Regions from separate parts of the Blautia liquoris genome, predicted to be linked through region 1. Evidence: riboswitches for the same ligand, from Rfam matches in the RefSeq annotation. Region 1 holds a riboswitch; the other holds the start of a gene.

Region 1 (15,146 bases):
CAGGTAGCAAAAGTAACAGGAACCAATAAAGAAGAGGGAAGCCCAAAACCGACTTATAAGCGTTCCCAAAAGAAGATCTACCCGAATGATCCATGTCCGTGCGGCAGCGGATTGAAATACAAACAGTGCCATGGAAGAAAAGATGCAATGCAGGCATAAGTATAGTCGGCAAGTAAAGAAATAATCAGTTTTTTATCAAAATATATATCAGAAAGAGGTGAAGCAAATGGTTGAATTGGATCAGTTTAAGACTGAATTGAGTTCCTATGAGGGACCATTGGTGGAAGTGAGGGATTCACTTTGACCTCGCTGACAAAGAACAGCGGATCGAAGAATTAGAAAGAAAGATGGAAGAACCTGACTTCTGGGACAACCCTGAGAGAGCTCAAAAGATGATGAAAGAGCTTGGGAGCTTGAAAGAAGACAGGGACACATATCATAAACTTGTCCTGGCCAGGGAAGATATGGAAACCCTGATTGAGATGGGATACGAGGAAAATGATGCCAGCGTAATCCCGGACATCAGGGAGATGCTTTTGGCCTTTAAGAAGGATTTCGAGAATATACGCATTAAGACCTTGTTATCCGGAAAATATGATGAGACAAATGCAATTGTAAAATTAAACGCAGGAGCTGGCGGAACAGAGGCTATGGACTGGTGTTCTATGCTTTACCGCATGTATACACGCTGGGCAGAAAAAAAAGGTTTTTCTCTGGAAGAACTTGATTTTCTGGAAGGGGAAGAGGCAGGTATCAAATCGGTTACATTTCAGGTGAACGGTGAGAATGCATATGGATTGCTGAAATCTGAAAAGGGCGTGCATCGTCTGGTCAGAATATCTCCATTCAATGCAAATGGAAAACGCCAGACCTCTTTTGTATCATGCGATGTGATGCCAGATATAAAAGGTGATATTAACGTAGAGGTAAAAGATGAGGATATTCGGGTGGATACGTATCGCTCAAGCGGAGCCGGCGGACAGCATATCAATAAAACTTCATCAGCGATCCGCATCACTCATTTCCCGACAGGAATTGTGGTGACATGCCAGAATGAGCGTTCACAGCATATGAACAAGGATAAGGCTATGCAGATGCTCAAGGCAAAACTATATCTGTTAAAAGAGCAGGAGCAGGAAGAACAGCTTTCCGGGATTCGAGGTGAAGTGACGGATATTGCCTGGGGAAATCAGATTCGCTCTTATGTTATGCAGCCATATACGATGGTGAAGGATCACAGGACGAATGAGGAAGTCGGCCAGGTAAATGCTGTATTGGACGGGGATATTGATCCGTTTATTAATGCATACCTGAAGTGGACGGCACTTAAGAAGTAAGTGACAATCATGACATGGAGGTGACATGGATGAAAGAGGCATGGTGGAAGGAAGCGGTTGTGTACCAGATCTATCCGAGAAGCTTTATGGACAGCGATGGGGACGGCATTGGAGACCTGAAAGGTATTACAAGCCGTCTGGATTATCTGAAGACTCTGGGAGTGGACGTGATCTGGCTTTCGCCGGTATATCAATCACCGAATGATGACAATGGATATGATATCAGCAATTACCGGGATATTATGGATGAATTTGGAAGCATGTCTGACTTTGATGAGATGCTGAAAGAGGCTCATGACCGCGGGATACGGATTGTGATGGATCTCGTGGTGAATCACACATCGGATGAACATAAGTGGTTTGTGGAAAGCCGAAAAAGCAAAGATAATCCATACAGAGACTACTACATCTGGAGAAATCCAAAAGAAGATGGGAGTGCCCCCAATAACTGGGGTGCAAGCTTCGGAGGTTCCGCATGGGAATATGATAAGAATACAGACATGTATTATCTTCATCTCTTTTCTAAAAAACAGCCAGATCTAAACTGGGATAATCCGAACGTTCGGGATGAAGTCTTCGACATGATGACTTGGTGGTGCGAAAAGGGTATCGATGGATTCCGCATGGATGTAATCAGCATGATCTCAAAGACACCCGAGATGCCGGACGGCGAAGAGACAGACGCACAAGGCTACGGAAGCTTCGCTCCATATTGTATTCATGGACCTCATGTTCACGACTATCTAAAAGAGATGAACAAAAAAGTTCTCTCGCAATATGATCTGATGACTGTAGGCGAGACTGCCGGCGTCGATATTGAACAGGCAAGAAAATATGCCGGTGAAAACAGCCATGAGCTGAACATGGTCTTTCAGTTTGAGCATGTCGAGTCAGACGGAAAATATGGGAAATGGACAGACGAGAGAGTACCGCTGTCATTTTTAAAGGAGAACCTTTCCAAATGGCAGACCCAGTTGTATGAAAATGCCTGGAACAGTCTTTACTGGGATAATCATGATCAACCCAGGGCAGTTTCTCGTTTTGGCGATGACAGTTCAAAGTACAGGGACGTTTCAGCAAAGATGCTCGCGACTCTTCTTCACATGATGCAGGGAACACCCTATATTTATCAGGGGGAGGAACTTGGGATGACGAATTACCCGTTCCAGTCAAAAGATCAGTTCCGTGATATCGAGAGTATACATGCATATGAAGATTGGGTTGAGTCAGGAAAGGTAAAACGGGAAGAGTTCTGGCCCTGTCTTATCAATAAGAGCCGGGATAATGCACGGACTCCGGTACAGTGGGATGACACCGAGAATGCAGGATTTACCACCGGGACGCCCTGGATTGATGTAAATCCGAATTATAAGACAGTCAACGCGAAAAATGAAGTGAACGATCCGGATTCTGTTTTTTCATATTATCAACAGTTGATTGCTCTTAGGAAGACTTATCCAATTATTGTGTATGGAAAATATGATCTGATTCTTTCAGACGACGAGAACATATTTGCTTATACAAGAACTTTAGATGACAGGCAGCTACTTGTGGTATGCAACTATACAAAAAAGAACTGTAAGCTTCGGGTACCGAAAGAATATGAGGGAGCCGATTGTCTGATCTCGAACTATAACAGGGATAACTATCGGGGAATGTTGGAACTGAATCCCTATGAAGCATTTGTCCTTTTTCGGAAATAAACAAAATATCCGTAAACGTTACGGTGAAAAAGAAAACAGTCAACAAAAGTTGACTGTTTTTTACTAAAATATTCTCCGATTTTTGTATTGCAGCTTTTTTCTGAATATGGTATTATCTTTACAGTGGACACAAATGTATTTTTGGGACACACAGTGTGGAGAGGAAGGTTATGTCAGAGACAGAAAAATATTATGTTGTGAAAGAAAAAGCAGTTCCTGAAGTCCTTCTGAAAGTACTTAAGGCAAAAGGCCTGATAGAGAAGAAAGAGCTTACGGTCCAGGATGCGGCAGAGAGAGTGGGCATCAGCCGGAGCTCTTTTTATAAATATAAAGATGATATCTTTCTTTTTCACGATACTGCAAAGGGAAAAACAATTACCTTTATTCTGCAGATGGATGATCAACAGGGGTTACTGTCCGATGTTTTGAAAACAATCGCAAGGTATAATGGAAACATCTTGACGATTCATCAGTCAATCCCCCTTAACGGAGTGGCTACTCTTACAATCAGTGTAGTGATCGCACCAGATATAGGGGATGCAACGGGAATGATGAGCAGTATTGAGAGTAAAGAAGGTGTTCACTACTTTAAGATATTAGGCAGGGAGTAAATATGATAAAAGTAGCAGTATTAGGATATGGAACCGTGGGATCCGGTGTTTTAGAAGTTTTTCAGAAGAATCAGGAAATATTGAATCAAAATGTCGGCGAAGAGATTGAATTAAAATATGTCCTGGACAGGAAGAAATTCCCGGGAGATCCGGTCGAAAGATACCTGATTCATGATTTCGAGACGATTGTAAATGATCCGGAGATTAAAATTGTTGTAGAAGTGATGGGAGGTCTGAACCCGTCCTTTGATTTTGTAAAAAGATGTCTGGAAAACCAAAAGAGTGTCTGCACATCCAATAAAGAACTGGTCGCGCAGCATGGGACAGATCTTCTTTTGACGGCAAAAGAGCATCATGTAAATTTCTTGTTTGAGGCCAGCTGTGGTGGAGGAATACCAATCATCCGACCGTTGTATCAATCTTTGACAGCGGACAGAATTGATGAGGTTTCCGGAATCCTCAACGGGACAACCAACTATATCTTAAGTAAGATGACGAGTGACGGATATGGGTTTGAAGAAGTATTAAAGAGGGCACAGGATAAAGGATATGCCGAACGGGATCCACAGGCGGATGTTGAGGGATATGATGCATGTCGGAAAATTGCGATCCTGTCTTCTCTTGCTTTCGGAAATTATATCGATTATAAAGATATTTATACAGAGGGAATCACCGATATTACTGCCACAGATATAAAGTATGCAAAAGCGGCAGGCGCGGTAATTAAGCTTCTGGCCATTGGCCGTCGGACAGATCAGGGTGCATACGCACTTGTATGCCCTGTGATGATTGACGCTTCGAATTCTCTATATAGTGTAAATAGTGTCTTCAATGCAGTCTCAGTACATGGCAACATGATTGGAGATGCTATGTTCTATGGAAAAGGTGCGGGGAAGCGTCCGACTGCAAGTGCAGTTGTGGCAGATGTTGTGGAGGCAGCAAAGAATCCGGGTACAACTGTGATGGGAGATGGATGGAACGCAAAGAAACTGGAACTTATGCCATTGGATGATATACCAGGCCGTTTTTTTGTTCGTATACAGGGAAATATAGCCGCCTGTCTTCCTTCGGTTGAGAGCGTATTTGGAGAAGTGGATCCGATTACTGTTCCAAGTATCGACCGTGAATTCGGCTTTTTCACAGGGGAAATGACTGAGGCACAATATAAAGAAAAGACAGAACGGCTGGAAGGAATTATTCATATGATCCGAGTTAGATTCTAAAGGAGGTCACACACGGTGAAAACAATTGTAATGCTGTCAGATGGCATGGCGGACGAGTCGGTTTTTGACTTCGGGGGAAAAACACCCTTGGAATATGCGAGTACGCCAACTTTGGACCGCCTGGCAAAAGTGTCTGAGATTGGTATGGTCCGGACGATTCCGGAGGGGATGGCTCCGGGCTCAGATGTCGCCAATCTGTCTGTGATCGGATATAATCCCAGACTATATTATACCGGGCGCTCCCCACTTGAGGCTTTAAGTATTGGTGCTAAAATGGACGAAAATGATGTGGCACTGCGCTGCAATCTGGTTACAGTTTCCGAGGAGGACAGTTTGCCTTATGAGGAGAGAAGGATGGTTGACCACAGTGCATCTGAGATCACAACCGAAGAGGCAGAGCAGCTTTTATCGGATCTGAAGAGTGAGTTTGAAAGCGATAATTGTCACTTTTATACCGGTACGTCTTATCGTCATTGCATGATCTGGAGAGGTGGGGAGATACTGCCCTTTACTCCACCCCATGATATTCTTGAACAGAAAATCGGAAGATATCTGCCAGAGAACGATTTGTTTTTGTGCATGCTAAAAAGAAGCTATGAGATTTTGAAAAATCATCCGGTAAATCAGAAAAGAAGAGCAGCCGGTTTGAATCCGGCAAACAGTTTCTGGTTTTGGGGTGCGGGAACAAAGCCTTCTCTTCCTTCTTTTTGGGGCAGATATCATAAAAAAGGAGTTATGATATCCGCTGTTGATCTACTAAAGGGGATAGCAGTGGGAATTGGACTTGACAACAGGAATGTTGAAGGGGCGACTGGAGGACTTAATACCAATTATGAGGGAAAGGCCCAGGCGGCCGCAGATGCACTTTTAGGAGAGAATTATGATTTTGCCTATATCCATCTCGAGGCACCAGATGAGATGGGACATCAGGGAAGTGCTGTGAAAAAAGCAGAAGCCATACATCGGATGGATACCCGGATTCTGGCACCGCTTCTGAGACAATTAGATGCCTCCGGTGAAGAATACAGACTGCTTGTGCTGCCGGACCACCCGACACCGGTAGGTCTGCGCACCCATACAGCTAATCCTGTACCATACCTGTTGTATGACAGTACAAGGCATCAAAACCATGACTGGAATTACAACGAGCAAGAGGCCGTTGACAGTAAGAACCGGGTTGAACATGGGTGGGAATTGATGGACTATCTTTTTTCGGACGGCAGTTCTTTATAGTTCATGATTCAGCTGACGATAAAAATTTGCCACTGTCACATGGTGATATGGAGTGATCCAAAGCAGTGGAATAGAGCCGCCGATATATCCCAGAGAATAAAAACCAAAAAAGCTCAGAAAACTCACGTAGAAGTAAGCTTTCAGGTTCCCTTTCATCATTCTTGAACTGTTTCTTAAGGATTCCATTGCCGTAAGTTCTTCGTGATCTATCAGAAGGAAAGTCGACATGGAATAACGCAGAAGGATCAAAAATGTCACCAGACCTCCGATCCCCAGAATTAAGAGCAGACCCAGAGTATAAGTAAGAACAAATCGAAGGACGGACTGTAATTCAGGATTCGTAAATAGATGTTCATTTTTTTCAAAAATATAGCTCGTATAGATAATCACCGGCACGATAGTAAAAATCATACGGATTAGTCCCTTGATGGTTTCAACAATCAGGAAGCGGTCCGAATGGTGGGTAAACGCATAGAACAGATTACCAACAGAAATCGGCTGATGTCGGCTCACGGACAGAGACGATACCCAGATGCCTGTGGACAGAAGACTCAACAGGACGTTGCAAAGGAATGCAATAACGATTCCGCTGATGACGGAGAACATCGACATGCTCCTCAGCAGATACCAGTATATAAACATGAAAACGAAGGAGCTGATTATTGAATACATGATATAAGTGCCGATATATATCCCGTAATTCCCGATTAAGGCTTCACGGGCTTCGCTCTTTAGATATTTTGATTGACTCATATTTTGCACCAGGCCTTTCATTGTAGATTCATAATCACAGGGCTGTTGTTGTATCATTAGATGGGATGTCACTGCCATTCGGAAGAATGTCCTCGTAATTCTCTATGATATCAGTCCAGTTCATCTTAGAGACGTCGTTTACTACAGAAACAAGAGAGAAGACCATGACAATACAGCCGACAATCAGACCTGCAGCAGATAATCCGACGCCTATTTTTGCAGGTTTTTGCATGCTTCCTCTTCCTCTGGACAAAAGTGCGAAGATGATTCCCAGAACGGCAAAAGTCAGTCCCAATCCATAGAGCGAAAACAAAAGTGAGCAAATTCCTAAAATAAAGGCAGCTTTTGCCATTCCGGGAGAACCAGATTCGTGATAAGAATACGGATCAGGGGATGGTTTTTGAAAGGGATCATTATAGTTGCTATTATCCAAAAGTAACACCTCCTCGACCTTGGATATGATAATAGTTTATCACGGGAACCAAGGCTCCGCAAGTACAAGGTAAAGTCTTTTTATCCAACAAGGGAGGCGAGATGTGCAGCGAAGATGCTGTAGAATAAGATGCACCACGGTTTCATAGTCACAATAATGAGAATGAACTTCTTTTTGGATATTGGCGTCAGTCCTGCCAGCAGACACAACTCGTCGTCGGGAGTCAGAGGCAGAAAAATTGCAAGTGCAAAAACCCACAGGAAGGAATCTTTCATTGTCCATCCCAGATATTTATCATAGAACTTTTCACCAATCAGGCCCTTCACTACAGGGGAGCCATATTTCTTTGCTATAAAAAAAGCGGTAATTGATCCGATGCTGATAGCCAGGTAATTGATCCAGAAACCATTGACAGCTCCAAACAGAAGTGATCCGGCGATGCATCCGAAAAGGCCCGGAAGAAAAGGGATAATCACTTGGAAAAACTGGATGAAGAACAACATAATCGGTGCGAACAGTCCAAAACTGTTAATATAGTTCTTGAATGAATCTAAAGAATGAAAATGACCATCTATGTAACTTTTTGCAAAAAAAATAATTGTCAGGACTAGAAAAGCCAGTCCTAAAATTTTACTGATTTTCTTGGCTAATAAAACCTTCTCAGACATAATATTCCTTATTCCTCTCATTCGAATGAATATAAGTATACCTTATTTCTGTGAAAAAGTGGAGAAGAAAAGATTAAGAAACATTTAAAATTAAAAACGCTTGGCATTTTTTAGACAAATGTGGAACTTGACATTATGAATTTTAGAGACTATACTTTTAAAGTAGTTTTCTAAAATATATTTCCGGGGTGCCGCTATGCGGCTGAGATTGGCTTTCGGGCCTGACCCGTATTACCTGATTCGGTTAATGCCGACGTAGGGAGAAGCCATATATTGCATCATGACTGATAGAATGCATGACCTCCTCACAGGTGATATCCCGTAAGGAGGTTTTTTAATGCAGAAAATAGAAACAGTAAATCATGGCAATCCGGATGCCAAAGGAGGAGATCTATGAGCTCTGTCAGGATCAATCACCTGAATGTAGATTTAAGCGGAAAAAAGGTGCTCGAGGATCTCTGTCTGGAATTCAACACGAAAGAGCGTATCCTGATTCTGGGGGCAGGAGGATGTGGAAAGTCTACGCTGCTTCTCTCTATGATGGGGATTGTTCAGCGGATGGAAAATGCTGAAGTGACTGGAGAAGTGTTCTTCGATGATTGTCCGGTTACAAAACTAAAAGCCTTCGAAGTGGCGAAAGTTTTGGGTATTGTGTTTCAAAATCCGGAAAGTCAGTTTTGCACGCTCTATCCGGAAAATGAAGTGGCATTCGGTCTGGAAAATCTCGGTGTGGAGCCAAAGAAGATGGACCGGATTATCAGCGATTCGCTGATGGCAATGCATTTTCCCAAGAAAAGAATTCATGCTCAGATCAATCAACTTTCCGGAGGTGAACAGCAGAGGCTGGCGTGTGCTGCAGCAGTGGCACAGGGAGCACAGATGCTTCTTCTGGATGAGCCTACTTCGAATCTAGATCCCGAGGGGAGAAGACAGGTTGCAGACGCGGCAGAAACTTTGAGCAGAAAGGGTAAAGGACTTCTTGTGGTAGAACATAACCTGGAGAATTGGCTTCCTCTGCTGGGGCGTGTGATTGTTTTGGGGAACAACGGAAAACTTCTGGCTGACGGTGACCCAAGAGATGTTTTTGTAAAATACAAAGATCAGATGACACAGCAGGGAATCTGGCGCCCGAGGGCACTTCGCATGTTCGACGAGCTGAAAAGTCTTGGATATACGCCGGCACGGGTACCACTTACTGCAAAAGAACTTCGCAAAGAGCAGATATCTTGGGAGCTGCTTGCAAAAGCATGGGAAAAGGCATTTCCAACTTGTGTCCGAAAAATCTCCACCGCAAAACCACTTATTCAGACGGAACATCTTACGGGGGAATATAAAAAAGGACAGCCTGTTTTTAGGGATGTAAGCTTTCGGATGGATTGTGGAGACTTTGTAGCTTTGACGGGAAGAAATGGCAGCGGAAAATCCACGCTGGCAAAAACATTGGTTGGGCTTCATGAGGCCTCAGAAGGACGGATTATGCTGTTTGGACAAGATACAACCGGGGAAAGGGCGAGTTCTGTTTTCAGAAGCGGTGATATTGGTTATGTGTTTCAGAATCCAGAGCATCAGTTCTTGAAGGAGACGGTCTGGGACGAACTGAAATACAGTGTCAGACAGGATTTAAGCGGGAACAGTATCGTTCACAGACTGATTCAGCAATTCGATCTACAGGGTGTGGAGAGCAGCAATCCCTTTCGTCTTTCCGGGGGGCAGAAGCGCAGACTTTCTGTCGCCATTATGTTGTCGGGGCATCGAAAACTCCTGATCTTGGATGAGCCTACTTTTGGTCAGGATGAAAAAGCTACATATATGTTGATGGATAAGCTGATCGAATACAATCAGGGAGGAACTGGCATATTGATGATTACGCATGATTTGGATCTGGCGGCGAGATATGCTAATAAGATAGCAGTGCTTTCAGACGGCAGCCTTGCTTATTATGGGACACCAGAGGAGCTCTGGAAAAAGCCCGATGTGATTAAACACAGCGGACTGCAAATTCCTTTTTTTGCAGAACTGCGTATGGAGGATCAATAGAACGATGAATAAAAATATAAACCCGACAGCAAAATTACTCGTGAATTTGGTCATCCTTTTATGCAGTGTGTGTATCTCAGACCCATTTACGATCATTCTTCTTTTTATGACGTGTGTCATCTATGGAATCTGTTCTCGTGCATTTACTGTAAACAGTCTCAAAACCATGATGCCGATGGGCGTCTTCGCTCTGGCAATGCTGTGGATGAACGCAGCATTTGCCCGCACAGATCATGCGCGGATCATTGGTACATTTGTGCTTTTTCATTTCACGGATCAGGGGCTCGCTATTGGAATATCGATATTTTTCAGGATATTGACTATCTCATTTTCCTCGATTTTATTTATTTCAACGACAGATGCGGATGATTTATTACTGAGCCTGATTCAGCAATGTCATCTGAATCCCGCAATTGCGTATGGGGTTTTAACGGCCTTTCGCTTCTATCCTCTGATGAAATCGGATCTTGCACAGATTGATGCTGCGCATCAGATTCGGGCAGCCGTTCATGATAAAAAAGGATCCGGAAAAATTTCATGGTACCGTAAGGCAATTCCTCTTTTAGCTTCGAATATACGGCGGGCGGAGCAGGTTTCTGTGGCGATGGAGGCCAGAGGATTCGAGACAGGCATGCATCGGACTTACCACAGATCGATTCGATGGAAAGTTTCTGATACAGCCTTTGTGACAGCGGCATGTCTTCTGATCGCAGTGATTTTGTTCGTATCATGGCAGATGGGATGGCTTCTTATCTTTCACAGGTGGAAGGGATTTTAACATTTTATCATGAAGATGACGCCGCAAAAGAGAGTATAATTATAAGATAGAGGAGGAATAAGAAATTATGTCATCATGTAACAACAACTTAAAGAACTCGGTGGCAGGTGCCAGAATTGGTATCTATCCCATGCAGGATGATTTTGCCGATATCATCCTGAATGCTGTAAAGGAAAGTGATCATAAAGGAATTTATGTCAGAACGGATGATCTTGGCACAACAGTTCAGGGAAGACTCGGACGTGTATTTAATTATGTGAAAGAAGTTTTTTGCCGAGCAGCTTACGCCGGCGGACATGTCACGGCAGATGTTCTGTTTTCTGTCGGATGTCCCGGTGATGTGCCCGAAGACTTCGACTTTGATGTTTCCATTAACGAAAAAGAAGATATTCCCGGATCAAAGATTCATACAGCATGTGCATGGTCATTATATCCCCTGGGAAATGAAGAATATTTTCCCATTATTATTGATGAGATTGAAAGGTTTAAAAAGGAAGCTGATGTACGGGTGACCGCCTCCCATTACTGCACAAGGATCGATGGAAAAGCACAAGACATCTTTTCGCTGCTTGAATCTTCGATGAAAAGAGTATGTGAAAAGAATTCACACACGGTCATCCATGCGTTATTCTCGAAAGGCAGTCCCTCTAAAGAAAGAGAAACGATTGATACAGACGAGGAGAAAAATGATGATTAAAAGATTCAAATGGACATTGAAAGATATTATAGTACTTTGTGTACTGGGGATTGCCTTTGGGGCACTGTATATGGGTGGCGTCGGTATCTGGGGACTTGTCAATGGTATACTTGGGCCTTACGGGTTGGAACTTGTTTATGGTATCTGGTTTACTGCATCAATCACGGCATTTTACATTATCAGAAAACCTGGAATTGCACTTGGAGCCGAGATGCTTGCGGCCCTCGGTGAGGTACTTCTCGGAACACCGGCAGGAGTAGGGGTTTTTATCGGTGCTTTTGTACAGGGCATCGCATCAGAGGCGGTATTCGCAATTACGAAATGGAAGAATTATTCAACTCCGGTACTGGTTTTAGCGGGCATGGCACCAAGTGTCACAACTTTTATCTATACCTATTTTCTCTATGGATATGGATCCTTCCCGGTGCCAATGCTGATTTCAATGCTGGCGATCCGTCTTGTTTCAGGTGCAATACTTGCAGGCCTGCTGGGCAAGGCCATCGGTGACGGACTCGCGGCTACAGGAGCCCTGTCAACATTTCCCTTGGGACGTGAAATGGCAGAGAAAAAGGAAAAAAAAGTTTCTGCTCAAGCTGCAGAGAAATAAAGATCAATCCATAACGAGACAGCACAGAGATATCCTGCAGCTGCCTCGTTTTTTCTTGTATAAGAAAAAAAACCTGATATAATGTATGATACCAGGGTCAAAAGGTTATGCGTTTCATGCTTGCATGAAAAAGCATAACTTTGGGACCCGAACAAACATGAGAATGAAGCCCGAACAGGGCGGAATTCGAATGTTTGAGGATTGCGGGAGCCCGAAAGGGCGGAGCAATCCGTGGTATCATCATCGGTGCGGAACACCCCAGGGAATCTCGTGCTCTTTTTCATGTTCACATGAAAAAGGCATATCCCCGCGGCCTAGACAAACAAGAATGCAGCGCCCCAGGGAATCTCGTGCTCTTTTTCATGTTCACATGAAAAAGGCATATCCCTCGGCCCAGACAAACAAGAGAGGATAAAAATATAGATGTGGATTGCAGACAAATGGAAAGACTATGAAGTGCTGGACACTTCTGACGGAGAAAAGCTAGAGAGATGGGGAAAGTATATTTTGGTGAGACCAGATCCACAGGTGATCTGGAGCACGCCGCGTAAACATCCAGACTGGCAGAAGATAAACGGCCATTATCACAGAAGCAGTAAAGGCGGCGGAGAATGGGAATTCTTCAATCTCCCCGAACAGTGGAAGATCTCATATCGGGATTTAAATTTTCACTTGAAGCCTTTCAGTTTTAAGCACACGGGTCTGTTCCCGGAACAGGCGGTAAACTGGGATTGGTTTTCAGATAAGATTAAAAATGCAAACAGACCTATAAAAGTATTGAATTTATTTGCATATACCGGAGGTGCCACCCTGGCGGCAGCACAAGCCGGTGCATCCGTGACACATGTGGATGCTTCGAAAGGTATGGTGACCTGGGCAAAAGAAAATGCAGTAGAATCAGGACTTGAACAGGCCCCTGTACGATGGCTTGTGGATGATTGCAAGAAATTTGTGGAACGTGAAATCAGAAGGGGGCATCATTATGATGGGATTATCATGGATCCGCCCTCATATGGAAGGGGTCCCAAGGGCGAAATCTGGAAGATAGAGGAATCGATTTTTCCCTTTATCATGCTCTGCACACAGATATTAAGTGAGGAGCCCCTGTTTTTCCTGGTGAACTCCTATACGACCGGACTTGCGCCGTCAGTTCTTGGCTATATGCTTTCCGTGGCACTTAAGAAATACGGCGGCTATGTAGAAGCTGAGGAGATCGGACTTCCAGTCATGTCTTCGGGACTGATTCTGCCCTGTGGAGCATCCGGAAGATGGGAACGATAATAAATGCAAGTTATGATAAAGAATAATTCAAAAAGCTGAGAGTAAAAGCGAGAATATAGGAAGAATATTGTGTAATATGAAAGAATACCTTGACAGAAGTTCAATCTGAGTAATAAAATAGATAACAATGATGTAAATGAACTTGTCAAGGAGGGAATCGTATATTATGAAAGCATATAGCGAGTTAAATAAGGAAGAATTGCTGGCTTTGAAATCACAATTGGAAGCAGAATATCAGGACATTAAGGCAAAAGGACTGTCACTTGACATGTCCAGGGGAAAGCCCTCAGTTGAGCAGCTGGATTTGGCGGAGAAAATGCTTGGCATTATAACTGATAATGAAGACGTAAAGGCTGAAAACGGTCTGGACTGTAGAAATTACGGAGCTCCGATCGGACTACCCGAAGCGAGGAAACTTCTGGGAGATATTGCCGGAGTGTCTGCGGATCGTGTGATTCTGGGAGGAAACTCAAGCCTTCAGCTGATGTTTGATACGGTATCGAGATCATATTCCCATGGTGTACTGGGAAGTATTCCATGGTCAAAATTAGATTGTGTAAAATTTCTCTGTCCGGTTCCCGGATATGACCGCCATTTTGCAGTGACAGAATACTTTGGTGTTGAGATGATCAATATTCCGATGACAGAGGACGGTCCGGATATGGATCTTGTCGAAAAACTGGTATCAGAGGATCCCGCGGTTAAAGGTATTTGGTGTGTTCCAAAGTATTCCAATCCGCAGGGCTATGTGTATTCTGATGAGACGGTGAGGAGAATGGCATCTTTGGACCCTGCAGCAGAGGATTTCCGCATTTACTGGGATAATGCGTATGGGATTCATCATCTGTACGAAGAGGCAGAAAAGCAGGCACAGATTCCGGACATCTTGACAGAGTGTGAAAAAGCCCAAAAACCGGATATGGTTTATGAGTTCATATCCACATCCAAGGTTAGTTTTGCCGGAGGAGGAATCTCGGCTATTATCAGTTCTGATGCGAATTTGGAGCAGATCAAAGAGTATATGTCTTTTCAGACAATTGGAAATGATAAACTGAATCAGCTTCGCCATGTGAAATATTTTAAAAGTCTTGACGGTGTGAAGGCTCATATGAAGAAGGAGGCGGATATTCTCCGGCCAAAATTTGAAGCAGTGGAGAGCATCCTTGAAGAGTCCCTGGGGGGTCTGGGTATCGGGAACTGGACTCGTCCGCTGGGCGGATATTTTATTTCCTTTGATGCAATGCCGGGCTGTGCGAAAGAGATTGTCGTAAAGGCGAAAGAGGCAGGACTTGTTCTGACAGGAGCAGGGGCAACCTATCCTTACGGAAAAGACCCCAAAGATTCCAACATTCGTATTGCGCCTACCTGCCCGACACTTTCGGAATTGATCCTGGCGGCCAAGGTGTTTGCAGTGAGTGTAAAACTGATCAGCGCAGAGCATCTTCTGAGGGAAATGTAGGGAAAGGAAAAAGGGGCAGAGTGGATACTGGATATTCCGCGCTGTCCCTTTTTTGCATCCTCCTTTCGAAAAGTCTTTACCGCAATCAGGACTGGTGATATACTTACGGATAAGGGGAATTAAAAGCATTAAGGTAAAGGCAAGGTATATATATTATGAATAGATTAAAAAAGAAAAAGATTGTTTTGGGTATCCTTGTTGGGATCCTGATGATCCTGATTGGTGTTTACCTTGGAATAAGCCTCTTCTTTCACTCACATTTTATAACAGGAACCACGATTAATGGTGCAGATGTAAGTAAGATGACTGTCCAGCAGGCAAAGAAA
Region 2 (15,146 bases), 660 kb from region 1:
TTTCTCATAGATAAGCGGACATTCTGGACGATAACCAGCCCCCATACTCTTTTGAATCTTTCTGTGGATACGGCTGCCTTTTTGCATCGCCTCTTTATCGGCAAACCCGTCCTTTCGGTTGTCTAGATCCCCGCTGCGAAGCAGGAATTCCACCAATGCCCGCACGGATATACGGATTGTCTCCATCCTATCACCTTTCCTGCGTCTTCTTGCGCCTGTACAAGCTGCCCGTTGTTTCCACAAGCCTGCATGATACATAGAAGGACATAACAGAACGAATGTTCCTCTGTTATGTCCTTCTTTTTGTGCCTGTCAGGCCACTGAATACTTCTGTAAAGTTTGTTTAAAATCCTGGTCTTCGCCATAGCAGTGAACAGTCAATGTTCTCGACAAGTCCATGCTTAATATACCCAGAATGGATTTGGCATCTATGATAAAGCGATTGTAAAAAATGTCTATGTCAAAGTCACACTTTGATGCTGCGCTTACGAAGTCTTCAACGGCTTTTACATTCGGCAGTTTAATTTTGCTTTCTGCCATCATAATCACCCTTTCCAAAGCGTTTGCTTACTTTTCTTGTGATAGGTAATACAATCAAAACCATATACCTATCGTATAACAATTATTGCACGATCGCTTATTCTTGTCAAACATTCTTTTTAATCATCTTATCCGTGCTGTTTATGACAGCTGAACCAGAGCAGTCAGTGCATCATCAACGTATTCATTCAATACGCCGGAAAATGTTCCCGCATCGGCAGCATTTGCATAATCTGTCCGAATCGGCATCTTTCCCAGGACTTTTGTTCCCAAATCTTCCACAATCTCATCAATATGGCTTTGACCGAATACTTCAATCTTTTTCTCGCAGTCCGGACATTTTACATAACTGTAATTCTCAACCACACCGAGTACGGGAATTGCCATCATATGTGCCATCTTATACGCTTTTGTCACAATCATACGCACCAGCTCCTGGGGAGATGATACGATGATGACTCCATCGACCGGGAGGGACTGGAAGACAGTCAACGGAACATCTCCGGTTCCCGGCGGCATATCAACAAATAAGTAATCGAGATCTCCCCAGACTACCTCACTCCAGAACTGTTTCACAACATTTACCAGAATGGGCCCTCTCCAGATCACCGGCTCCTCTTCATTTTGCAGCAGAAGATTTACGGACATAATTTTTACGCCATTTTCCGCCTCAGCCGGATACATCCCGCTGTCATTCCCCTTGATGGAACCATGAAGTCCATACATCTTGGGAATTGAAGGACCGGTGATGTCTGCGTCCAGAATACCCACGCGATATCCCATCTTTGCCATCTGATTTGCAAGTGAAGCAGTGACAAACGATTTACCCACTCCTCCTTTTCCGCTTACAATGCCAATGACATGTTTAATACTTGAATCCGGATTCAGTTTTACATGTAGATCCGGCATTTTATTCGTCTCTTTTGCCATTATTTTTTCCTCTCTGTTTTTTTACTTGATAAATCTGTCGATTGCCTTATTCAGGTCCTCAAGTGCTTCCATATCTCCGCTTTCCACGGCATCCACAATACAATGCTCAATGTGATCCTGCAGGATCACTTTTGCAGTATTATTGATTGCAGACTTCACAGCCGACAGCTGAATCAGAACTTCACTGCAGTCTCTTCCATCTTCCACCATGCGCTTTATTGACTCCATATGCCCGATCGCCCTTGAGAGACGGTTAAGCACAGCCTTTGTATTTTGATGTGTATGTGTATGCACATGATCGTGTTGATGTTCGATAACCTTCCCGTCCTCCAACACGTGTTTATGGGGCTCATGCGATATATATTCTTCCATCTTTATAATCACCTCATACTATAGTGTGGGAGCAAAAAATATTTTGCTCCATGATGCAAAGTTTAGTTTTTTATCTGTCCAAAGCTCTTTTCGCCTATAGAATCAGACATTCTCCCCAGTAACTGATCAGGCTTTCCAAAGACCAGGAAGCATTCGCCGGACTTGTAGAGGGTAGCTTTACAGCCTTAACCTTCGTATTATTTTCTATATATTTATGATACAGTCGAAAAGCTGTCCCACCATTTGTACAGATCTTTTTGATATCCGCAATCTTGAGAATCTCGGTCAGATCATTTGGCACAACATCTCTGATGCTGCTGTCGCTGGATCCCTCAACCGTACACGATGCAATCACATCCCAGACAGCTATCTGGTGTGACAACAAAAAAGTCTTTTTTTCTTTCACAGTCCCAGGAGTTTCGCACTGACAGATCCCGGCAAGCACCTTCCAGAATCGATTCTGCGGATGTCCATAGAAAAATCCGCTCTCACGGGACTTCACAGAGGGGAAACTTCCCAGAATCAGGATTCTGGAATCTTCATCATACACGGGATCAATCTCGTGTCTTTTTCTTGGCTTGTCACGACTCGGGATCATCTTCATCGAATTCGACAATTGTATAAAACCCCCTGTTTGTCTGATTTATCTCTTTTACGATACCTTGCCTGGACTTCAGGCGTTCAAAGGCAGCATAATTTCTGCTCATGGCTACTGCAGGGACAATCGTATAATAATAGGATGTCGGAAGCTGGCTCTCAGTCACCTTGACTTCCTGGCCTGTCTCCAGAAGTCCCTGTCTCTCCATCTTAAATTCCATCCTTCGCAATTCTCTCACCTCTTCATAATAATCGGTTGATTTTCCAGAAATCTCTGACGGCTGAACATCCAATCTTTACGATCTTTTTTCCGTTCATGGAATTCTTTCCTCCCTGGCGCGGTCTAAATGTAATCGGCAGCCACTTAACTTTACATCCCTTTTTTACGAAGATTACAGAAATCAGTACGTTTGCCAGGTGGAAGCCCGGAGGAATCAGGTCAATATACCGTCTTAAAGTCTGTCCCCTGATCAGACGATACGGTGTGTTAGCATCTCTGACATAAACACAAAAGCAAAGCCATATCACTGCTCTTAAGACTTTTGTCACGAATACCCGCAAGCACCCGTCGTGACGTCCTTTTCGATATCCGATGACCATGTCAAAATGTTCTCTGTTTTTCCAGAATTCTTCGAATTCTTCCGGAAGCGTCTGTCCATCTGAATCCGTCTGAAAGATATAATCGGCATGATTTTTTATTGCATAATGGTAGCCATAGAGAACTGTAGCCCCATGACCGTTGTTTTTCTTTGTAAGGACCGTAAGATGAGGCAGTTTTTTCTCCTGTGACCGCAGGATCTCATATGTGAGATCCGTGCTTCCGTCATCGATGACAACAATCTCTCCGGCATGTGCTACGGCAACGGGATACCACTGCTTTATCACTTGTTCGACATTGGCCTGTTCATTGTAAGCCGGGATGATAATACATAGTTTATCCATGTCGTTTCTATTCCTTTCATGCCTCTTCTTGTAGTTTAACATTTCTTGTCGTAAAAGTAAATCAATCCAGATTGACTTTTTTGCAGAGCTGCACTATACTTATCTCGACATAATAAAAAAATGCGCTAGGGGAGCCCCGATTGGCTGAGAAAGCGGAAACATCCGCTGACCCTTATCACTTGATGCGGTTAATGCCGCCGTAAGGAAGCTTTCTACTTATTTGATAAGGCCCCTCCTGCGAACTAATTATGAAGGAGGATTTTTTATGTTGAATTTCATGGTAAACTCTGAAGGAACACTAACCACCAGTGGATATGCCATCACAATCGTCGCAATCATCATTTTGTTTCTACTGGGAGCTGCTATCTCCGGCAAACACTTTGAGAAAGCAGAGAAAAAGCCAGTCTCTGCAAAAAAACTGGTATTTTGTGCAATGGGAATCGCTCTCGCTTTTCTCACATCTTACATCAAATTATTTGAAATGCCTTTCGGAGGCACTGTCACCTTATTCTCTATGCTTTTTATCGTTCTTATCGCAAACTGGTATGGACCCGGGACAGGAATCCTGGTCGGTTTTGCCTACGGACTTCTGCAGTTTATCCAGGAACCGTATGTCCTGTCATTCTTCCAGGTGTGCTGTGACTACGTGCTTGCTTTCGCCGCCCTGGGCTGTGCCGGATTCTTCCGCAATCAGAAGCATGGCCTCATCAAAGGCTACCTTGTTGCAATTATCGCAAGAGGTGCTTTCCACGCCCTTGGCGGATATCTGTACTGGATGGATTACATGCCTGATAACTTTCCAAAAACACTGGCTTCTCTATATCCGATTATCTACAACTACAGCTATATCCTTGCAGAAGGTGTTCTGACTGTCATCTTCATCTTGATACCAGCAGTCACCAAAGCTATAAAGCAGGTAAAGCGAATTGCTCTCGAGAATGTTTGACGTTCAGAACGTGAAATGGTATTATAACACGAAAAAGGAGCAAAAGAATATGGCTAATGAAGTAAACTATATTGTTGACACCTTGGAAACACTGGTCAACATTCCAAGTCCATCCGGTTTCACATATGAGGTGATAAACTTCGTGAAAGGTATGATCTCTGAGTTTGGTTATTCATGCGAGCTCACCGCAAAGGGCGGACTTATTATCACGGTCCCCGGAGAAAACAAAGAAGTTTTGGGCTTGAGCGCTCACACGGACACTTTAGGTGCCATGGTGCGCTCCATCAATGATACCGGGACCTTAAACCTTGTCCCAATTGGCGGTTATCTGATGGAGGCAATTGAAGGAGCTTACTGCAAGATTCATACAAGGGACAAAAAAGTCTATACAGGCACTATCTCCACGACAATGCCGTCGGTACATACATACGATGAAGCAAGGACTCTGGAACGTATACCAAAAAATATGATCGTGACCGTTGATGAACAAGTTGAAAACAAGGAAGACATAAAGGCTCTGGGAATCCAGTCCGGAGACTTTATCAGTCTGGATCCTTGTTTTGTCCACACGAAGAGCGGATTTATCAAAACCCGCCATATTGATGACAAGGGCTCAGTAGCAGTGCTTCTTACTGTTCTGAAAAAACTTTCCAAAGAGAAGATCACCCCGAAACGAACACTGAAGATCTTGATCAGCAATTACGAAGAAATTGGTCACGGGGCTTCTTTTATTCCAGAAGATATCAGGGAATTTTTGGCTGTCGATATGGGTGCGTTAGGTGCAGATCTAAATGGTGACGAATATAGTGTGTCCATCTGTGCACTAGATTCCAGCGGTCCGTATGACTATGACATGACAAACCGTCTGATTCAGCTGGCAAAAGATCATAACATCAAATATGCCATCGATATCTTCCCACACTACGGTTCCGATGTCTCCGCAGCACTTCGAGGCGGCCATGACATTCGAGGTGCTTTAATTGGTCAGGGTGTCCGTGCATCCCACGGCCTCGAGAGAACGCATGAGAAGGGATTGGAGGGAACCTTCAATCTGGTGATGGCTTATATCACAGAAATATCATAAATATATCATTGGAAATCTTTACCTTGGCTCTTGTAATTTTCATGAATTTTAAGTATAATGAGCTTAAATAGTTAGATTTCGACAATATATTTTTAAATGTTTCGAAACTAACTGTATATCTAATTTACATTTCAAATATCAGGAGGTATTTTTATGAGTGAAACAAAATTTTATCGTTGTGAACATTGCGGAAATATTGTGTCCATGGTGTATGAAGGCGGCGGAACTCTTGTATGTTGTGGAGATCCTATGACGGAACTGAAAGCAAATACTACGGATGCAGCAACAGAAAAACATGTACCGGTTATCACAGTAGACGGGAACAAGGTCACCGTGAAAGTTGGTTCAACACTTCATCCAATGACTGAGGAACACTACATTATGTGGATCTATCTTGAGACAGAAAAGGGCGGAGAGATGAAGCATCTTACTCCAAAAGATGAACCAATTGCTACATTTGCACTTGCAGAAGGTGATAAACCAGTTGCTGCTTTTGAATACTGCAACCTTCATGGACTTTGGAAAGCAGACTGCTAATATCTGGTGAACATACCAATTGAAAGGACGTGATAACAGTGCTTGACACAAAAGTAAAGAATTTGCTCGTTGAACAGATCAACAAGGAATTTTATTCCGCATATCTCTATCTTGATATTGCGGATTATTATTCGGATCAGGGACTGATGGGATTTGAAAACTATTTTACAGTACAGGCACAGGAGGAACGCGATCACGCGATGCTCTTCCGCCAGTATTTGCTGAATAACAGTGCTAAAATCACACTGACAGCTGTCGATGCACCTGCTGCATCTTACGAATCGATCAGAGATCCTCTTCCTGCCGTATTGAAACACGAGCAGTACATCACCTCATCTATCAATGAGATTTATAAAACAGCTTTCGAATGCGGAGATTACCGTACTTTGGAATTCCTCAACTGGTTCATAAAAGAACAGGGAGAAGAAGAAAAAAATGCGGAGGACAATCTAAATAATTATGATTTGTTCGCCGGTGACCCAAAGGGGCTGTACCTGCTGGATCAGGAATTAAAGAGCCGTGTATATCAGGCTCCGTCTCTTGTACTATAAGCAGGTAAAGAGACCGGAATGGAATATAACATCCGTTCCGGTCTCTTTTATTATGTCCGCATAAATGATAATACAAAGTTAACAGTGCAGCTCTTTTCCTATTGCTTCTTATATGTTTTTCCGCGTTTATCTGCATCAATAATTGCAGCCATAAATTTCTCAGTCGTAACGTCTTTGGGTCTGTGTCTCCATTCCTCAGTATCTTTTGCACGCTCCGCGATCTGTGGAACATCCTCTTTTGTGATATCGAGATCACTTAAACAGACAGGCAGTCCGAGAGAACGGTTAAATGCGGCGATTTTATCAAATTGATCGATCTGTCCGGCATACATCAGCTGCGTCAGCGCGCCAAAAGATACAATCTCACCATGCAGATGTTTTCCTTTACAGTTCTCTACTACTGTGGAACCATTATAGACACAATGTGCAAGACTGCTGTTGTAGTAATAGTCCTTTCCGGATACAAGATTTGAAACAATTCCTGTGCTTATGATGATATCCAAAACTACCTGCTCCAGTTCGAAAGATGCTTTCTTTGCCCTGCAGTCATCCAGTGCCTTCTTTCCATATCGAAGCAGCGGTTCCGTGCAGGCATGGCTGAGCTGAACTCCTAAGAGTGGTGTGTGGAATAGATCATCATCTTTTGAAGAAAAAACTGCCTCCGGCTCTTTGGAAAGAGCATCGCCGATTCCGGCCCACAGATAATCCGCCGGTGAATCTGCCACAATATCCATATCAATAAAAGTATGAATTGCCGGTTCTGGATAATAATACTCTTTAAAAGTATGATCTGGATTGTAAATCACAGAAATTGCCGTACATGCCGCACAGTTAGAACCAAGCGTGGGGAACGTAAATGCCGGTTTCTTCAGCTGATCAGCGACATACTTCCCAGTATCACAGGCACGGCCGCCTCCGACTGCGAAGATCATATCGGCCTGCAAGACCGTCTGCATTTCTTTTAATTGGTCACCATTTTCATAACTGGATTCTCCGCCATACCAGATAAAATCCATGATCTCAACATCCGACCCCTTTATCGCATCAAGAAGAGCAGCTTTTGCTTTCGACATTGCGGTCTCTCCACCTATCACGACCGCTTTCTTCCCGTAATATTTTGTTATCTCGGGAATATCCTCATAGCATCCACTGCCTACACTATAGTTCGGTAATACAACTTTATAATGACTCATCCAACTAATCCTCCGTATTAATTTAAATCAGGCATAATCCAAATCTGCCCACAAGTTACATTATCTGTTATTTTAACACTTTAGTTATAAAAATCAAGTAATATTTTCACTCATTTATATCATCCGGAGAATTAATTGCAGGTTAGACGTCTTGTGCCTGTTTATGAAAACTCGTGAAAATCCCCTGCCAGTTTTTCAATCGTATAAGCCATTCGGTCACCAGGCAGAACAGATTCTAATTCAATTGTGGCAAAGCGTTCTTTTTTCACGCATTCTAATTGTGAGAGAACAGCGTTATTTTTGATTTCATCTATCTTTTCTTTCACAGAGGGGGAATCGTAGTCGTGAATTAAGATAACGTCTGGCTCCCTCGCAATTGCCTCTTCATAGCTTACTGTAATCCACTGCTTTTTCGTCTGATCGTCAAAGATATTCTTTCCGCCTGCAAGTTCTATCAGTAAGGTTTCGAAATTATTTCCGCCACAGGTAAATATCCCGTCATTGCCACTGTCATAGACAAGAACGTTTACCGGTTTACGATTCGCGGCCTGATCCTTTACGGCGGAAATTCTGGTTTTCTGCTCCTTAACATAGGCTTCGGCTTTATCCTCGATACAAAAGATCTCCCCCAGATCTCTGATTTCCTGGTACATCTCATCTGGCGTAGACGCAGAGTTCATATATGTAGTAATTCCGAATTGTTCCAGCTCATCGACATCTAATCCCTCTTCCCCGAACTCCCAGTCAATCCCATAGATAAAATCGGCTCCCGATGTTTCAACGGACTCACGCGTCGCCGATGAATGATTCAGTTCCGGAATTTTGTCGTAAGTTTCCTTATACTGCGGCAAAGCTCCACGACTATGATTGTTCAAAGAATCACCAATTACATACTTCTCCAGCCCAAGAGCACAGAATAGTTCCGTACAGTTTGGTCCAAGGGTCAACACCTTTTTGGGCACTCCCTGAACGGTTATCTTCCTCCCATAATTATCAAATGCTAATTCTGTCTTTTCCCTGTGGTCTACATTTTCACTCTGCCCGCTTTTTGTTTCCTTTTTCCCGCATCCCGACAGTACCGAAAAGATCATCACCGCCGCCAAAAAAGCACTCATCTTTTTCTTCATCTTTTTCTTCATCTTTTCCTTTTCCAACCTTTCTCCTTTATAAAGTCTTGCCCTGCTGTTCATGCTGCTCCACAACACCTTCAGGCAAATAGGCGATATTTATCTTTCCTGTTTTCGGGTGTAATGTAATATCCGTTTTTACACCGTATATGTTCCAGATCATTTCTGTGGTCAAAATTATCTCTGGTTTTCCATTCGCAATCATCCTGCCGTTCTTTAATACATAAATCCTGTCACAGTACATCGCTGCTATGTTTAAATCGTGTATTGCAGCCAGAATGGTCACCCCAAGGCTTTTTACTAAGTCAAAGGTGGACAATTGATAACCGATATCCAGATGATTCGTGGGTTCATCTAAGATCAGAAACTCTGGCTTTTGTGCCAGTGCTCTGGCAATAATGACTCTTTGCTTTTCTCCTCCCGAAAGATACCGGTAGCTTCTTTTCGCACTGTCTTCCATACCAATTTTTTTTAATGATTCCATCACAATTTCTTTATCTTCTTGTGTATCCGTATCAAACAACTTCTTATGAGGGTTTCTTCCCATAACTACAATATCCTCAACTGTGAAGTCAAAAGGCACATAATTTTCCTGCCCTACGACACCTAATTTTTTTGCCACTTCTTTGTATGGAATTCTTCCCATCTTTTCACCGTACCAAAAGATGACGCCTTTTTCAGGCTGCAGTGACCGATAAACATTCTTTAGAATCGTTGATTTTCCACTTCCATTCGGTCCGATGATACCAACAAATTCCCCTTCTTTTACATTTAATTCGATATCTTCTACAATCTTTCTTTTTTCATAAGAAAAATCAAGATTTTGAATGGATAAGTCTATCTTATCTTTCATAGTATACCCCTCCTTATCCTATCGGTTTTTCTTTTTTAGCAGAACGATAAAAAAAGGGCCTCCAAAAATTGCCGTCAAAATTCCGAGCGGAAGCTCTTCCGGAGCAATAATCATACGTGCTGCAACATCCGTCCAGACTACGAGAATCCCACCTAATAAGGCTGCCACAGGCAATACTTTTTTATGATCTGCCCCCACCAAAAGCCGGGCAATGTGGGGACACATGAGTCCAATAAAGCCGATGCTTCCGCTTACAGAAATTGTGACCCCTGCAAGCAAAGAAGAAATTAACACCAATAGTTTCTGCATTCTTGCCACATTGACCCCTAAGGTACCCGCCGTATCCTCTCCGAGCAAAAGAGCGTTTAAGGTTCTGTAATGAATCATCAGAACAGACATACATAGGAGCATCACCACAAGTGGCAGAGTCAGATATCCCCATTTTGCACCTGCCAAGCTCCCCGACATCCAAAACTCGGCATTATGCAGCCCCAGTGCGTTCGGAGCACTCAGTGTAATCACCTTTGTCAATCCATCCATAATCATAGAAATCGCCACCCCGGATAGCAGCATCTGTGTAATATTGATTTTTCCACCTTCTCTGGAAAGGACATAAACCAACATGATGGTGGCCGCCGCGCCTAAAAAGGCACTAATAGACAAAGCGTATTTTCCCAGAAATGAAAATGCCCCGAACAACATTCCAAATGTTGCAAAAGCACAAGCTCCAGACGAGACCCCAAGAATGAACGGATCTGCAAGTTTATTTCTGACCAACGCCTGCATTGATACACCCGTCACTGCCAATGACCCGCCAACAATCATACCCAGTAAAACTCTCGGCAGACGAAGATTTATAACTATGTTTTCGTCCAACTTTCCCCAGTCAACTTGAATCCTATTGCTTATACCCGGAACCCTGTTCAAAATCACTTTAAGTGTTGTGCCGGGATTCACGCTTACCGGCCCTATCCCGACAGCTAAAACTACTGTGATCATTGCTGTTAACGTCAGAACTAATAGAATCAATCGCATGTTAGTTTCTCCGTCTTTTGATAATAAGATATGTGTTTTTTTCTTTCTCACTTACTTCTCCTCCCTTCATGCTAAATTTGACTATATTCTATCAATGTCTTCTGCTTGATACAAGCCTGTGACAGGGATCTATCTTTTAACGGCGCAAAGCCTTTAAAGCCTAGGTTCTCTTTCACCCTATATGGGTATCCGGGGGATATTGGTGCATAAAAAATAGCCGAAATGGATGCACTCTCCATTTCGGCTATTTTTTAAAAGTAATCGGATATATATGGTACCTGCTGCTCAATCGCATCTTCGAGCATATCAATGGTCGATTCCGATGCCTGTATTCTCCCAATTTTGTACAGATAATCAGGGCGTTTATAACCCATGAGCATTGTGGTCATAGTCTGTATATTGATTTCATCTGTGCAGACTAAATCAATTCGCTCGGCTTTTCCTTTCCCGGACCTGTCAACGGTCAGCCTAAACGTCCCCTGGTTGAATTCCAGCATCGGATCTGTCAGCTGAAACTCCCATCCTCTGACCTGCGTGTCAGGTTTAAAGGGATAATTCTCAACAAATTTTGTGAAGTCCACGATTCTTGCCATATAATATGGCGCGATCATTTCCTTTATGTCGGCATCCTCAAGTAAAAAAGAAAGCGGCTCATCTGTGAAGGTATCTCCCACTACCTTATCAATCATTGAAAAATGTGCGGAGACAAAATTCCAGAGCCCCTCTCTGGCCTCTTCATTTATAAAAACCATATCCTTTATATGAAAAATGTTATTAGAAATCCAATAGATCACATAGCCATCCTGTTCGCCCTTTTTGTTGTAATAGATGGCAGCTGTAATATCATCCGTATTCCACAGCCAGTATTCATTCCAGGCGAGCTCATCACGGAGGATAGCACCATGGGTATGTCTGGCATATCTCTCATAGGTATCTTTCAATTCCTCTGAATCGATATCTACCCTGCGAATCGTCCCAACAGTCTGTGTTCTCTTCGGCAATTGATAATCTTTGATTTCATATGAAATTTTGTCCGAAATGATCTCCCATCCCTTTTTCCTGTAGTATGGAATCGAGTACGGATACAGATATGTGATATACTGCTCTTTGTCCCTCATATTTCGCAGAGCCTGTTCCAGAAGCTTATGCATGAGTCCTCTTCCGGAATATTCCGGATAAGTTCCCACTCCGGTCAATCCACCCATGTCATAAATCCTGCCAAATATCGAAATTTTCATCGGATAGACCGCAACCTGTGAAATCAGGCTATCCTTGTCAAACCAACCGATCACATCCGCTTTCTCCATTGTCGGAAACTTTGCTCTTATAATCTCCTGCTCTTCCCAGCCAAGAGAACTCAGCTCCTGATCTGTCACCTGAAACACATAGCGCAGTAACTCGTTGTACTGTTCCATATATTCCTTTCTGACCGGTTTCATCATCAGATGTTTTTGATTCATCTTTGTTAAAAATCCCTTTCTGCCAGATTCAGATGAGCGTCTGCATGACGAAACCATCTGATTGCTTCTTCATAGGTCTCCCATACCAGATCCGCCTGTGATGTATCTTGTTTGATCTCGCTTCCCTTAAATCCGACAACCGTCGCTTTCGCATTGACTGCTGCTTTGATACCGGTTGGTGAATCTTCTAATATAATGCATTCTTTCGGGCCGGCATCAACATACTGCATCGCTGTAAGATAGCCTTCCGGATCGGGCTTTTTATGCTCAACCATATCTCCGCAGATAATCGCATCAAAGTAATGGATCAGATGCATGCGGTTTAACGCTGTAATGATCAGCCGGCAGTTTGTAGATGAGACAATCCCGGTCTTGATATCTTTCCTCTTCAGCAATTTCAAAAAGTCTTCTAATCCTGAGATCGGTTTTAAATCAGGACTGTTTTCATAATAACTTCCCAGTTTTGCCCTTTCCTTAAAAAACTCCTCAACAGAAACTGATACACCGGCATCTTTTAGAATCTCTTCTGTCTGTTTTCTGCCGTCTGTCCCTATATAAGATCTTCTCTGATCTTCTGTCAGTTGTATATGATACTTGTCAAATGCCTTCTCAAGATACTTTGTGGCCCCTTGTTCAGTATCCGCTATTACTCCGTCAAAGTCAAATAAAACAGCTTTTGTTTTCATAATTTCTGCAATCTTCCTATTCCTGATTTCTAATCACTAATTTCAGTTACACTCCCCACCTGACGCCGATGTGGTTCAGATGATCCTCTGTATCACTTGCGATCACATAAGAAGTATTTTCTCCTTTTATCAGGCTGATTGATATAAACAGCGGAATTTTTTCCTCATTATAAGTGATCTTGAAAATATCAAATAATGGGTCTCCCACTGTACACTGCAAGAAACCCGCAACTTCTTTTGTCGCTTTGCGTACTTTGATAACTTTATAATAATCCTCAGGATTTAACTCATATTCATCCCTCAGAACCCGAAAAATCGAGAAATCACCAGTCAGTTTATCCACAATACCTGGAAAACGATTCATGGGAAGATAGCACATATCATACATCATCGGCATGTCGTCAGCGTACATCACACGTTTCAGGTACATAACATCATTATCCCGGTTAATCTGCAGGTCCTTGGCATAAGACTCTTTCACGTGGATGATCGAACGCTCCAGAATTTCTGTCTTAACTGACTTCCCCTGCTCACCCATGGCATCATGAAAACCTCTCAGTTGATCCAAGCGGTTTTTCGTCCCCGCATTCAGCACGAAAGTTCCCTTACCCTGTTTCCGGATAAGGACTTCTTCCTCGCAGAGTTCTTTTACAGCCCTTCGCACAGTAATTCGGCTGACCCCATATTTCTGTTCTAATTCCGTTTCGCTAGGCATACGATCACCGGGTCTGTATATCTTGGCTTTGATATCCTCTGTAATCGAGTTCTTAAGCTGCTCATACAAAGGAGTCAGTGCATTTTGATCTAGCATACAAAATTCTCCCAGCTCTTGTTAAAATTTTATTACGAACCATGACATATATAATTGCTGCTGCAAACTTGCTTTCTGCAATTACAAGATTATCTGTATACTACATATTATATACCACGTGAGTTCTCAATTCAACAGTACCCTTACAATGGATGCGGATGCCCAAAGCCACCTGGCATCGTACAAGTATGTGCCGAACGTTCTGCGGCGTAATCCAGCGCTTCTTCTATTGTACCTCCATCTCCAGTGGATGTTAAAAATCCGGCAATAAAACTATCTCCTGCACCCATGGTATCCGTTGCATGAACTTTTTTTATTCCCTGATGATAAAACTTCTTCCCATCATAAAAGATGGAGCCTTTCATTCCCCTCGTAACACCTGCAATCTTCGTCCCCAGTTTTGAGACTTCATGAAGCAATTTTTTACATTCTTCTTCACTTAAACCTTCCCCTGAAAAGAATGCATAAGTCAGATAGGGACATGTTTTCTTCAAATAATCCATTTTATGTTCTTCAGAAAAATCAAAAGACAGATCACATACCTCGGACAATACTGGAAGCTCATACTCAAGATTTGAAAAACAACTGGTATGGCAAATGTCGAACTCTTTTATCACATCGATGTCTTCTTTTACAATCTTGATGGAAAAAAGATGCTGGCAACTTTCTCTTGGACCACCGGCAAAGACCCGGTCCCCGTCTTTTAGATATACTTTCGGCTGCGCGCTATGAGCATATACCTTTCGTGAGCGCTCATAGAACACACCCTCTTCGTCAAGACATTGCTGAATATATCTCGCTTTGTCATCATTTCCAAACACGCCGATATATTGTACTTTTTCAGCACCGTCTCTTTTACAATTCACCGCTACATTTACCGCATTTCCTCCCGGAAAGTAAACTCCCTCATCCACATAGCAGTCTGTCACATTATCACCGATTGCAATTAATTTCATTCTCTTTTCACCCCTTCACTGCTCCGGCTGTCATACCTCTTACAAAGCTCTTCTGCATAAACAAGAATAACACAACAATAGGCAGACAGGCAATTACCATTCCCGCGAGAACTACACCCCATTCAGTCATCAGACCGTCGCGAAATGCCATAAGACCAACGGGTATAGTTCTCATATTCGAACTGTCGACAAAAATAGTTGCAAAAACAAATTCATTCCACGCATAATATGCCGTCATGATAACAACTGTTGAGATGATTGGCTTTGAAAGCGGAAGATATATATTCGTATAGATCTTCATCAGCCCGGCACCGTCTATGATGGCCGCCTCTTGCATCTCTTTTGATATTCCGACAAAGAATGATCGGATCAGCATAATAGACACGGGAAGTCGAAATGCTATGTAAGGGAGTATCATGGCCGATAAAGTATTTTTGATTCCCATCGACTTCAACAGCATAAAGAGTGGCAGCAGACAAACCTGCGGAGAAAGCAGCAAACCGCACATGCAAATCAAAAACAGTAT

Evidence for each region. Region 1 has a riboswitch for thiamine pyrophosphate ahead of INP51_RS01485 (ABC transporter ATP-binding protein). Riboswitches for the same ligand answer to the same signal wherever they lie in the genome.
Region 2: another riboswitch for thiamine pyrophosphate. It lies ahead of INP51_RS14380 (energy-coupled thiamine transporter ThiT); the one in region 1 lies ahead of INP51_RS01485 (ABC transporter ATP-binding protein).

What each region holds. Positions count from the first base shown of each region.
Region 1 is NZ_CP063304.1:305,851-320,996, forward strand. Features, by position in the region: gene secA (preprotein translocase subunit SecA) at 1-159, shown strand, start outside; one part of gene prfB (peptide chain release factor 2) at 227-301, shown strand; one part of gene prfB (peptide chain release factor 2) at 303-1,337, shown strand; gene INP51_RS01450 (glycoside hydrolase family 13 protein) at 1,367-3,040, shown strand; gene INP51_RS01455 (ACT domain-containing protein) at 3,211-3,651, shown strand; gene INP51_RS01460 (homoserine dehydrogenase) at 3,654-4,874, shown strand; gene INP51_RS01465 (cofactor-independent phosphoglycerate mutase) at 4,890-6,107, shown strand; gene INP51_RS01470 (DUF975 family protein) at 6,102-6,938, opposite strand; gene INP51_RS01475 (DUF4190 domain-containing protein) at 6,895-7,293, opposite strand; gene INP51_RS01480 (TVP38/TMEM64 family protein) at 7,374-7,961, opposite strand; TPP riboswitch at 8,136-8,240, shown strand; gene INP51_RS01485 (ABC transporter ATP-binding protein) at 8,355-9,998, shown strand; gene INP51_RS01490 (energy-coupling factor transporter transmembrane component T family protein) at 10,003-10,776, shown strand; gene INP51_RS01495 (YkoF family thiamine/hydroxymethylpyrimidine-binding protein) at 10,844-11,473, shown strand; gene INP51_RS01500 (ECF transporter S component) at 11,463-12,080, shown strand; gene INP51_RS01505 (class I SAM-dependent methyltransferase) at 12,504-13,361, shown strand; gene INP51_RS01510 (PLP-dependent aminotransferase family protein) at 13,528-14,820, shown strand; gene INP51_RS01515 (L,D-transpeptidase family protein) at 14,976-15,146, shown strand, end outside.
Region 2 is NZ_CP063304.1:3,163,759-3,178,904, forward strand. Features, by position in the region: gene INP51_RS14345 (ATP-dependent DNA helicase) at 1-186, opposite strand, end outside; gene INP51_RS14350 (HPr family phosphocarrier protein) at 313-540, opposite strand; gene INP51_RS14355 (Mrp/NBP35 family ATP-binding protein) at 682-1,470, opposite strand; gene INP51_RS14360 (metal-sensing transcriptional repressor) at 1,492-1,842, opposite strand; gene INP51_RS14365 (DNA-deoxyinosine glycosylase) at 1,937-2,440, opposite strand; gene INP51_RS14370 (hypothetical protein) at 2,424-2,669, opposite strand; gene INP51_RS14375 (glycosyltransferase family 2 protein) at 2,683-3,381, opposite strand; TPP riboswitch at 3,499-3,604, shown strand; gene INP51_RS14380 (energy-coupled thiamine transporter ThiT) at 3,647-4,327, shown strand; gene INP51_RS14385 (M42 family metallopeptidase) at 4,377-5,411, shown strand; gene INP51_RS14390 (desulfoferrodoxin family protein) at 5,565-5,948, shown strand; gene INP51_RS14395 (ferritin) at 5,987-6,499, shown strand; gene INP51_RS14400 (iron-containing alcohol dehydrogenase family protein) at 6,598-7,692, opposite strand; gene INP51_RS14405 (ABC transporter substrate-binding protein) at 7,854-8,831, opposite strand; gene INP51_RS14410 (ABC transporter ATP-binding protein) at 8,857-9,672, opposite strand; gene INP51_RS14415 (FecCD family ABC transporter permease) at 9,691-10,758, opposite strand; gene INP51_RS14420 (GNAT family N-acetyltransferase) at 10,959-12,167, opposite strand; gene INP51_RS14425 (HAD family hydrolase) at 12,173-12,853, opposite strand; gene INP51_RS14430 (GntR family transcriptional regulator) at 12,900-13,664, opposite strand; gene INP51_RS14435 (PfkB family carbohydrate kinase) at 13,808-14,620, opposite strand; gene INP51_RS14440 (carbohydrate ABC transporter permease) at 14,628-15,146, opposite strand, start outside.